DNA from 2 places in the Streptomyces sp. SD15 genome. Region 2 is predicted to be linked to the other one. Evidence: riboswitches for the same ligand, from Rfam matches in the RefSeq annotation. Region 2 holds a riboswitch; the other holds the start of a gene.
The links. Region 2 has a riboswitch for ZMP and ZTP ahead of ACX28W_RS04195 (bifunctional 5,10-methylenetetrahydrofolate dehydrogenase/5,10-methenyltetrahydrofolate cyclohydrolase). Riboswitches for the same ligand answer to the same signal wherever they lie in the genome.
Positions count from the first base shown of each region.

Region 1 (4,403 bases), on a different contig from region 2:
GGTGCTGCTGGGGGCGCCATCCGCGGTGGCCGGCGGTCCGACGAGTGTGCTGGTGGCGTCGCCGGAGAGTGCACAGATCACCGCTCTGTACTACTCGGACGTGCGGTACGGGGAGTTGGAACGCCTGCTCGGCAAGCCGGGCAGCGGCATACGCGAAGAACCGCCCGGGCTGGGCGTGGGCAGCGGACGTCAGCTCAATGTCACGTGGATGGCCCATGACGTGTCACCGTGGCGGGTCGACCGCGTCTATCCGGACTCGCCACGCAGCAAGGAGGTCTGGATACACACGGCGACCAACATGTCGAACTTGAACGGCTACTGGCACCGGGCCGAGCAACCGGCCCAGGTGCGCGCGCTGTTCAAGAAGCTGGGCGTGCTGGGCAAACCGTCCGGTGAGGGTGGGGGAGGCGTTTATCCCGCGCCCTGGCAGACGACGGAGGACGCCTCCGCCGCACCCGCACCGACGTCCACATCCACATCCATCGAGCGGCCCCGTGCGGCAACGACGACGGCTGCGGCGACGGCCGAGGACACCGGCTTGTGGTGGGCGGTAGCCGGACTCGCCGGGGGCCTGGCCCTCGGCAGCTGCGGGACCCTCCTGATACGCCGCGCGGCGGCCCGGCGTGAGGCTGCCGGACCGCCGCGGGAACCACGACACGAGTTGATCGACATGTAGCCCCCGCAGGGGTGCGGGTCAGCCGAGGTCGATCTCCGGGTAGAGCGGGAAGCCGGTCAGCAGGTCGGTGGCGCGGTGGGAGATCTCGTCGGAGATCTTCGGGTCCAGGACGTGCTGGGCCTTGGACGGGCTGCCCTTGGCGGTGGTGCCGGGCTCGGCGGTGGTGAGGACGCGGTCGATGAGGCCGGCGATCTCGTCCATCTCGGTCGTGCCCAGGCCACGGGTGGTCAGCGCGGGGGTGCCGATGCGGATGCCGGAGGTGTACCAGGCGCCGTTGGGGTCGGCGGGGATGGCATTGCGGTTGGTGACGATGCCCGAGTCGAGCAGCGCGGACTCGGCCTGGCGGCCGGTGAGGCCGTAGGAGGAGGTGACGTCGATCAGGTTGAGGTGGTTGTCGGTACCGCCGGTGACGAGGGTGGCGCCACGACGCATCAGGCCCTCGGCAAGGGCGCGGGCGTTGTCGACAACAGCCTGGGCGTAGTCACGGAACTCGGGGCGGCGGGCCTCGGCGAGCGCGACGGCCTTGGCGGCCATGACGTGCGGGAGGGGGCCGCCGAGGACCATCGGGCAACCGCGGTCGACCTGCTCGGCGAGGGTCTCGTCGCACAGGACCATGCCGCCGCGCGGGCCACGCAGCGACTTGTGGGTGGTGGTGGTGACGATCTGGGCGTGCGGGACGGGGTCGAAGTCGCCGGTGAGGACCTTGCCCGCGACCAGGCCGGCGAAGTGCGCCATGTCGACCATCAGGGTCGCGCCGACCTCGTCGGCGATCTCCCGCATGATGCGGAAGTTCACCAGGCGGGGGTAGGCGGAGTAGCCGGCGACGATGATCAGCGGCTTGAATTCACGGGCGGAGGTGCGCAGGGCCTCGTAGTCGATGAGGCCGGTGGCGGGGTCGGTGCCGTAGGAGCGCTGGTCGAACATCTTGCCTGAGATGTTCGGGCGGAAGCCGTGGGTGAGGTGGCCGCCGGCGTCCAGGGACATGCCGAGCATGCGCTGGTTGCCGAGGTCGCGGCGGAGCTGGGCCCAGTCGGCCTCGGTGAGGTCGTTGACGTTGCGGACGCCGGCCCGGTCCAGGGCGGGGGCCTCGACGCGGGCGGCGAGGACGGCCCAGAAGGCGACCAGGTTGGCGTCGATGCCGGAGTGCGGCTGGGCGTAGGCGTGCTCGGCGCCGAAGAGCTCGCGGGCGTGCTCGGCGGCGAGGGCTTCGACCGTGTCGACATTGCGGCAGCCGGCGTAGAAGCGGCGGCCGACGGTGCCTTCGGCGTACTTGTCGCTGAACCAGTTGCCCATGGCCAGGAGGGTGGCCGGGGAGGCGTAGTTCTCGGACGCGATCAGCTTGAGCATGTCGCGCTGGTCGGCGATTTCCTGACCGATGGCGTCGGCGACGCGGGGCTCCACGGCCCGGATCACGTCGAGGGCACTACGGAAGGCGGTGGACTCGGTGGAAAGGGGCTCTGGCATGACGGCCTCCGGACGTGGCGTTCGTTCGCGGTTCGGCCCAGGCGCACGGCACACAGTGATTGGGCCGCTCCCCGATGGTCGGTCCCATCCCAGCGCGCCAGTCACGGCCCGCGGATCAGCCTACCGGGCGCGCCGGATCGCAGGGTCCCCCAGTCCACCATCCGAGCGACGATAGGAAATAAGCCACAAGCCCACACAAGGCGCACTCCGGCGCAAGTAACAAGCTGCCCGATGCCGCAGGAAAGGAGATCCCGTGACCGCGACGGAGACCACGGAGGCGTACATCGCCCTGGCCGACGCGCACAGCGCGCACAACTACCACCCGCTGCCGGTTGTCGTTGCGACGGCGGACGGGGCCTGGATGACCGATGTCGAGGGTCGCCGCTATCTCGACCTGCTGGCCGGATATTCGGCGCTGAACTTCGGACATGGCCATCGGCGGCTGCTCGACGCGGCGAGAGCGCAGCTGGAGCGGGTGACGCTGACGTCGCGGGCGTTCCACCACGACCGGTTCGCTGACTTCTGTACGGAACTGGCGCAGCTGTGCGGCATGGAGATGGTGCTGCCGATGAACACGGGCGCCGAGGCGGTGGAGACCGCTGTGAAGACGGCCCGGAAGTGGGGATATCGCGTCAAGGGAGTCCCGGACGGAAGGGCGAGGATCGTCGTGGCGAGCAACAACTTCCACGGCCGTACGACGACGATCATCAGCTTCTCCACGGACCCGGAGGCGCGGGCCGGCTTCGGGCCGTACACACCGGGCTTCGACATCGTGCCGTACGGGGACCTGGCCGCGCTGCGGGCGGCGGTCACCGAGGAGACGGTCGCCGTCCTGCTGGAGCCGATCCAGGGCGAGGCCGGGGTGCTGGTACCGCCGGCCGGTTACCTCCCGGGCGTGCGGGAGCTGACGCGGGAGCGGAATGTCCTGTTCATCGCGGACGAGATCCAGTCGGGGCTGGGACGGACGGGCCGGACCTTCGCCTGTGACCACGAGGGTGTGGTGCCGGACATGTATGTGCTGGGCAAGGCGCTCGGGGGCGGTGTCGTGCCGGTGTCGGCGGTGGTGTCGAGCAGCGAGGTGCTCGGGGTGTTCAGCCCCGGTGAGCACGGGTCGACGTTCGGCGGGAATCCGCTGGCCTGTGCGGTGGCGCTGGAGGTGATCGCAATGCTGCGGTCGGGCGAGTACCAGCGGCGGGCGGCGGAGCTCGGCGAGCATCTGCACCGGGAGCTGGGGCTGTTGACAGGCACCGGCCATGTGACCCAGGTGCGGGGGCGCGGGCTGTGGGCGGGCGTCGACATCGCCCCGGAGTACGGCACGGGCCGGGAGATCTCCGAGCAGCTGATGGACCGCGGCGTCCTGGTCAAGGACACACACGGGGTCACGATCCGGATCGCCCCGCCCCTGGTCATCAGCAAGGAGGACCTCGACTGGGGGCTGGCTCAGCTGAGAGGGGTGCTCGGGGTCTAGGCCTCGTCAGACGATCACGTGTGGCAGGAAGCGGGCGTACTCGTCCGTGATCAGGCCGGACGACTCGCGGATGCCGAGACCCGCCGACTCGTCCTCGACGACCCAGGCGCCGAGGACGACGCGGTTGCCGTCGAAGGAGGGGAGGGGGGCCAGCTCCTGGTAACAGCAGGGTTCGTCACGTACGAGGGGGGCTGCGCCGGGTTCGTGGACGGTGACACCGGCGCCCTCGCGGCCGAGGAGGGGCTTGGCGACGTACCCCGTCGTCCTGGCCAGCTCCCTCGGGCCGTCGAGGTGGGCGGGGAGGAGGTTCGGGTGGCCGGGATACAGCTCCCAGAGGATGGCGAGGAGTGCCTTGTTGGAAAGGAGCATCTTCCAGGCGGGCTCGATCCACATCGTCGTGCCCGTGCCGCCGCCGTTGTCGAGGGTGTTCAGGACGTGGTCGGCGAAGCGGTCGGAGGTGAGCCATTCCCAGGGGTAGAGCTTGAAGCAGCTGCGGATGAAGTGGAGCTGGTTGTCGACGAAGCGGCCGGACAGCGGGTCCCAGCCGATCTCCTCCATCGAGATCCAGTCCGTGTCGAGGCCGGCCTGCTCGGCGGTCTCCTTCAGATAGGCGACCGTCATCAGGTCCTCGCCGAGTTCGTCGGCGGCGGAGTGCGCGAAGTAGAGGGGGCTGCCCGGCGGGAGGAGGGACGCCTGCTTCTTCCAGGCGGCGACGAGGCGTTCATGGAGGGAGTTCCACTGGTCGGCGCCGGGGAAGCGGTCCTCCATCCAGAACCACTGGGGGCCGGCGGCCTC
Region 1 is NZ_JBTLMO010000052.1:27,057-31,459, reverse strand. It holds gene ACX28W_RS35450 (hypothetical protein) at 1-676, shown strand, start outside; gene ACX28W_RS35445 (glycine hydroxymethyltransferase) at 695-2,140, opposite strand; ZMP/ZTP riboswitch at 2,169-2,255, opposite strand; gene rocD (ornithine--oxo-acid transaminase) at 2,394-3,608, shown strand; gene ACX28W_RS35435 (glutathionylspermidine synthase family protein) at 3,615-4,403, opposite strand, start outside.
Region 1: it holds a riboswitch for ZMP and ZTP, as region 2 does, so the genes downstream of both, ACX28W_RS35445 (glycine hydroxymethyltransferase) here and ACX28W_RS04195 (bifunctional 5,10-methylenetetrahydrofolate dehydrogenase/5,10-methenyltetrahydrofolate cyclohydrolase) in region 2, are expected to answer to the same signal.

Region 2 (4,403 bases):
CGCCCCGGTCCTGTCGGGTTCCCTGCGCGACAATCTGCTGCTCGGCAATCCGGAGGCCGACGACACCGACGTCACTCGCGTGCTGAAGACGACGCGGCTCGACGGACTGGTCGCGCGGCTGCCGCGCGGTCTCGACACGCTGGTCGGGCATCGCGGCACCAAGCTGTCCGGCGGCGAGCGCCAGCGCGTCGCGATCGCCCGCGCCCTGCTGCGCCGTCCGCGGCTGCTGCTCCTGGACGAGGCGACGTCGCAGCTCGACGCGGTCAACGAGGCCGCGCTGCGCGACACGGTCGCCGATGTCGCCCGTACGACCACGGTCCTCGTCGTCGCGCACCGGCTGTCCACCGTCACCATGGCCGACCGCATCGTCGTCATGGACGCGGGCCGGGTACGCGCCGTGGGCACCCACCGGGAACTCGTGGCCGGGGACCCGCTCTACGCGGAACTGGCCGCCACGCAGTTCCTCGCCACCACCGGCTGACGACCGAGGGACTTCGTGGGGGGATGCCCGTTCACCACACGAAGCGCGACCGACCCGCTCCGCTCCGCGAGAGCGTCTTCGCGCACACATGTATGCCCCCGGCACCGGGACGACCCGGCGACAGGCCCTGGCTAGGCCTGACGGCCGGAAGCAGCCCGGTGACGGGGGCGGCCAGGTCGGTGAGCTGGTGCAACTGGTGCAACTGGTGCAACTGATTGAGGTCGTTCAGGCGGCTGAGCCCGCGCAGCTGACTGGAGACCCGCGGGATGTCGTCCTGGTGCTCCGCGGGGATGCTCCTCACGGCAAGCGCGTCGAGCTGGGCGATCGGGTTCGGCTTTCCCGCGTCGTGGTTCGCGGCGGCGGCCGCCATCGGCGCGGCGAGGCCCGTGACGCCGACGGCGAGACCAACGGCGGCGACCGTACGTCAGGTTGAGATCATGCTGTCGGCAACGGTCCCGGACCCCTCACGGTCACGGCCCGGCCCCGCTCCTCGCCCGAGAGGCGCATCGTGCCGACTGCGCTTGCCGCGTGCCCTGCGGCGGAGGAGTCTCGAAGGAGACGCCCTTCGCGGCCCGCCCCTTAGCGGACTGCGGCCTTCCGAGGAGGTCATCATGGGCACCGCGCTAGGCCCCGCCTTCGACATCGAAACGCTTCGCCGGGGCATTGAAGGACACAGTGCGGCAGCTCTGCTGTCGCTCTACGCGGACGACGCGGAGGTACGCATCGTCGACCGCAACACCCAGCCGAGCCACCCGATGGTCAAACACGGCCGCGGCGAGATCGCCGACATGCTCAACGAGGTCTACAGCCGGGACATGACACACAAACTGGAACAGTGTGTCATCCAGGGCAACCACGTCGCCTTCACCGAGTCCTGCGAGTATCCCGACGGCGTGCGGGTGCTGGCCAGCTCGATGGTCTCGCTGCGCGACGGCAAGATCGTCGACCATACGTTGCTCCAGGCATGGGACGAGTAGGAAGGAACTGGCCGAAGGTCCAGATCACGTCTCGTCTGACCTGGACCTTCTCGGCGAAGGCCGCGATGGGGCGGTCGCGCCGGGCCCGGCGGCCACGGCTGGTTTCCGCGGCAGGCAGGCGCGTTTCCGTCTCGCTTGTGCGGTCGGCACTCAGAGCAGCGCGTTCTCACCCTCACCCTCCGACACCGCGTGCCGTTCGAACACGGCGCTTCCGGCGTCCGAGCGGTTGATCGTACGAGATACCCTGGTCGCGGGCTGTGACTGGCGCTGAGGTGGAGTACCACCGGGGAGCGGTCTGACGAACGCGTCTTTGCCGCGCGCCTGGGCGATTGTGTCAACGACGCTCAGGAGTAGCCCATGTCCCAGGCCCAGCTCATGGACGGCGCGGGTCTCGCGCGCCGCATCGTCGAGGAGACCGCCAAGCGTGCGGCGGATCTCACCGGGCGCACGGGGGTGGCGCCGTGTCTCGCGACGGTGCTGGTCGGCGAGGATCCCGCCTCGGTCACCTACGTCCGGATGAAGCAGAACCGCAGCCGCAAGGCCGGTATCGAGTCGCGGCACGTGGCCCTGCCCGCCGACACCACGACGGCCGAGCTGGTCGAGACGCTGACGGCACTGTCCGGCGACCCCAGCGTGCACGGCATCCTGCTGCAGCACCCCGTCGGGCCGCACATCGACGAGCGGGCGGCGTTCGAGGCCATCGCGCCGGAGAAGGACGTGGACGGGGTGACGCTGAGCTCGTACTCGGCGATGAGCTTCGGGCTGCCCGGCTTCGTGTCCTGCACCCCCGGCGGCATCATGCGGCTGCTCGACGAGTACGACGTGGACCCGGCGGGCAAGCGCGCCGTCGTGGTGGGGCGCAGCGCGATTCTCGGCAAGCCGGTCGGCATGCTGCTGCTCGGCCGCGACGCGACGGTGACGTACTGCCACTCGCGGACGACCGATCTGTCCTCGGTCGTCCGCGAGGCGGACATCGTGGTGGCCGCGGTGGGACGGCCCCGGCTGATCCACGGTGCGGACATCAAGCCGGGAGCCGTCGTGATCGACGCGGGCTACAACCCGGGCAACGTCGGTGACGTCGACTTCGACACCGCCCGCGAACGGGCCGGACTGATCACGCCGGTGCCGGGTGGTGTCGGCCCGATGACGATCGCGGTCCTGCTGGAGCAGACGGTGACCGGGGCCGAGCGCCAGGTTCGGGGCCTGATCAGCGCATCCACGCGCGGTACGACATCACATCCCCGGCCTTGAGGCCCGTACTCGGGATCGTCCTTCGTGACGGTGTCCTCAAGGCCGAGTACGGCGCCGGTCGCCGGGTCCAGGATCAGCATCCGGCGCTCGAAGCGGGCCTTGTCGTCGTACACGCACGCCTGCCCCTGGCGGCCCAGCCGGTCGGTGACGGCTCCGGCCGGGCGCAGCCTCTGCGCGTCCAGTTGAGTGGGGAGGTGTTCAGCGCCTCGTGCGACGTACCGGGTGCTGCGGCGACATCTGTGCACCGGGTTCCTGCTCGGCCTGACCTCGCCCTGGTGACGCTCTTTTCGGTCAGCCGACGTTGACCCTTTGGGCGAGGTCGGCGCGCAGCAGCATCCTGGACGACTCGTCCACCAGGTGTCGCAGGACGGACACGTAGGCTTCGTCGCCGCCCAGTTCATCCAGAATGCGGTGGGATGCGGCGCGGAACTCGTTGATGTCGTCCTCGTACCGACGAAGAACCACGGGTGAGAGAAGTACGTCGGTGAGTTCCGCCCGGGCGTGCGGGGAGTTCCTCGCGGCGGCGCTCAGCCCCAGGACACGTTCCGTGGCATGAGGCTCCGGCTCCTCAAGGGCGCAGGCCAGGAGATACGTCGCCGTGCCGTTCAGGAGGTCTTCGTTACGGCCGGACAGGATGTCTTCCTGGTCGTTGAATATCTGCCACAGGATGCCGAAGACATCGCCGAACTCGCGCCAGAGCTCCACCCTCTCCTTCTCGACACCCGCCAGTTGTGCTGCCATCGCCGTGACCATGCTGAAGGGGGCTCCGGACTTTCCTCTGTACGCCGTGGTCACCGCGTCTCGCGTGGCGGCGCGCGCATCTCCGCGAAGGTCTCTCAGCTGGCCCTGGGTCGCGACGATGCAGCACCGCACGATCTCGTCCGACAGGGCGCCGCGCACCGATGCCGGAATGCGCTGCGACTGAACGACGAGATGAGGGAGGGGAATTCCACAGACGAACGTCGCGAGCAGTGCCTCGCTCTCGCTGAGTTCACCGGCGAGGAACGCGCCCTGTCCGTCGGCCAGGTCATCGAGACAGCACGCCGAAGTCCACCACAGCTCATGCACGACAGCCAGCGGAACGGCGGGTTCGGGCGCGCCCGTCTCGACGGCGTGCACAATCATCGGCAGCACGGACAGGGGGTACTTGAACCCCCGATTCCGCACAAGTTGCGCAACCGCGTCGCGCACCGCGCCGGCCTCCGGGGCGAGTCCTTCGAGCGTGGCCCGCATCTCCGCGTCGATGGCCGCCGAGAACTGCCGATGTAGATCCAGGTACGACATGGAACGCACGTGCCGACTCCCCACCACCAAGATTGAATCGAGCACCGATTCGATCACTCCGGATGCCGGGCAACCAGAGCGACTTTCGGCCATGGCCGGCCAGTGGCGGTGACGGTGGCGGTTCTGCCCCCGACGGCTACCCCCCTGGCCGCACCAGACCGTGGTCGAAGGCGAACACCACCGCGTGCACACGGTCGCGCAGGCCCAGCTTGTCGAGGACACGGCCCACGTGGGTCTTCACGGTGGCTTCGCCGACGTGGAGTCGGGCGGCGATCTCCGCGTTCGACAGTCCGCGACCCAGCAGGAGCAACACCTCGCGTTCGCGGTCGGTCAGACGGGACAGACGGCGAGTGACCTCGGGTGGGGGTGCGGCGGGCGTGGTGCGGGCGAACTCGGCGAGCAGACGGCGG
Region 2 is NZ_JBTLMO010000003.1:146,926-151,328, forward strand. It holds gene ACX28W_RS04180 (ABC transporter ATP-binding protein) at 1-481, shown strand, start outside; partial or broken gene ACX28W_RS04185 (hypothetical protein) at 621-851, opposite strand; gene ACX28W_RS04190 (nuclear transport factor 2 family protein) at 1,093-1,458, shown strand; ZMP/ZTP riboswitch at 1,706-1,792, shown strand; gene ACX28W_RS04195 (bifunctional 5,10-methylenetetrahydrofolate dehydrogenase/5,10-methenyltetrahydrofolate cyclohydrolase) at 1,816-2,709, shown strand; gene ACX28W_RS04200 (hypothetical protein) at 2,706-3,014, shown strand; gene ACX28W_RS04205 (polyprenyl synthetase family protein) at 3,001-3,993, opposite strand; gene ACX28W_RS04210 (response regulator) at 4,130-4,403, opposite strand, start outside.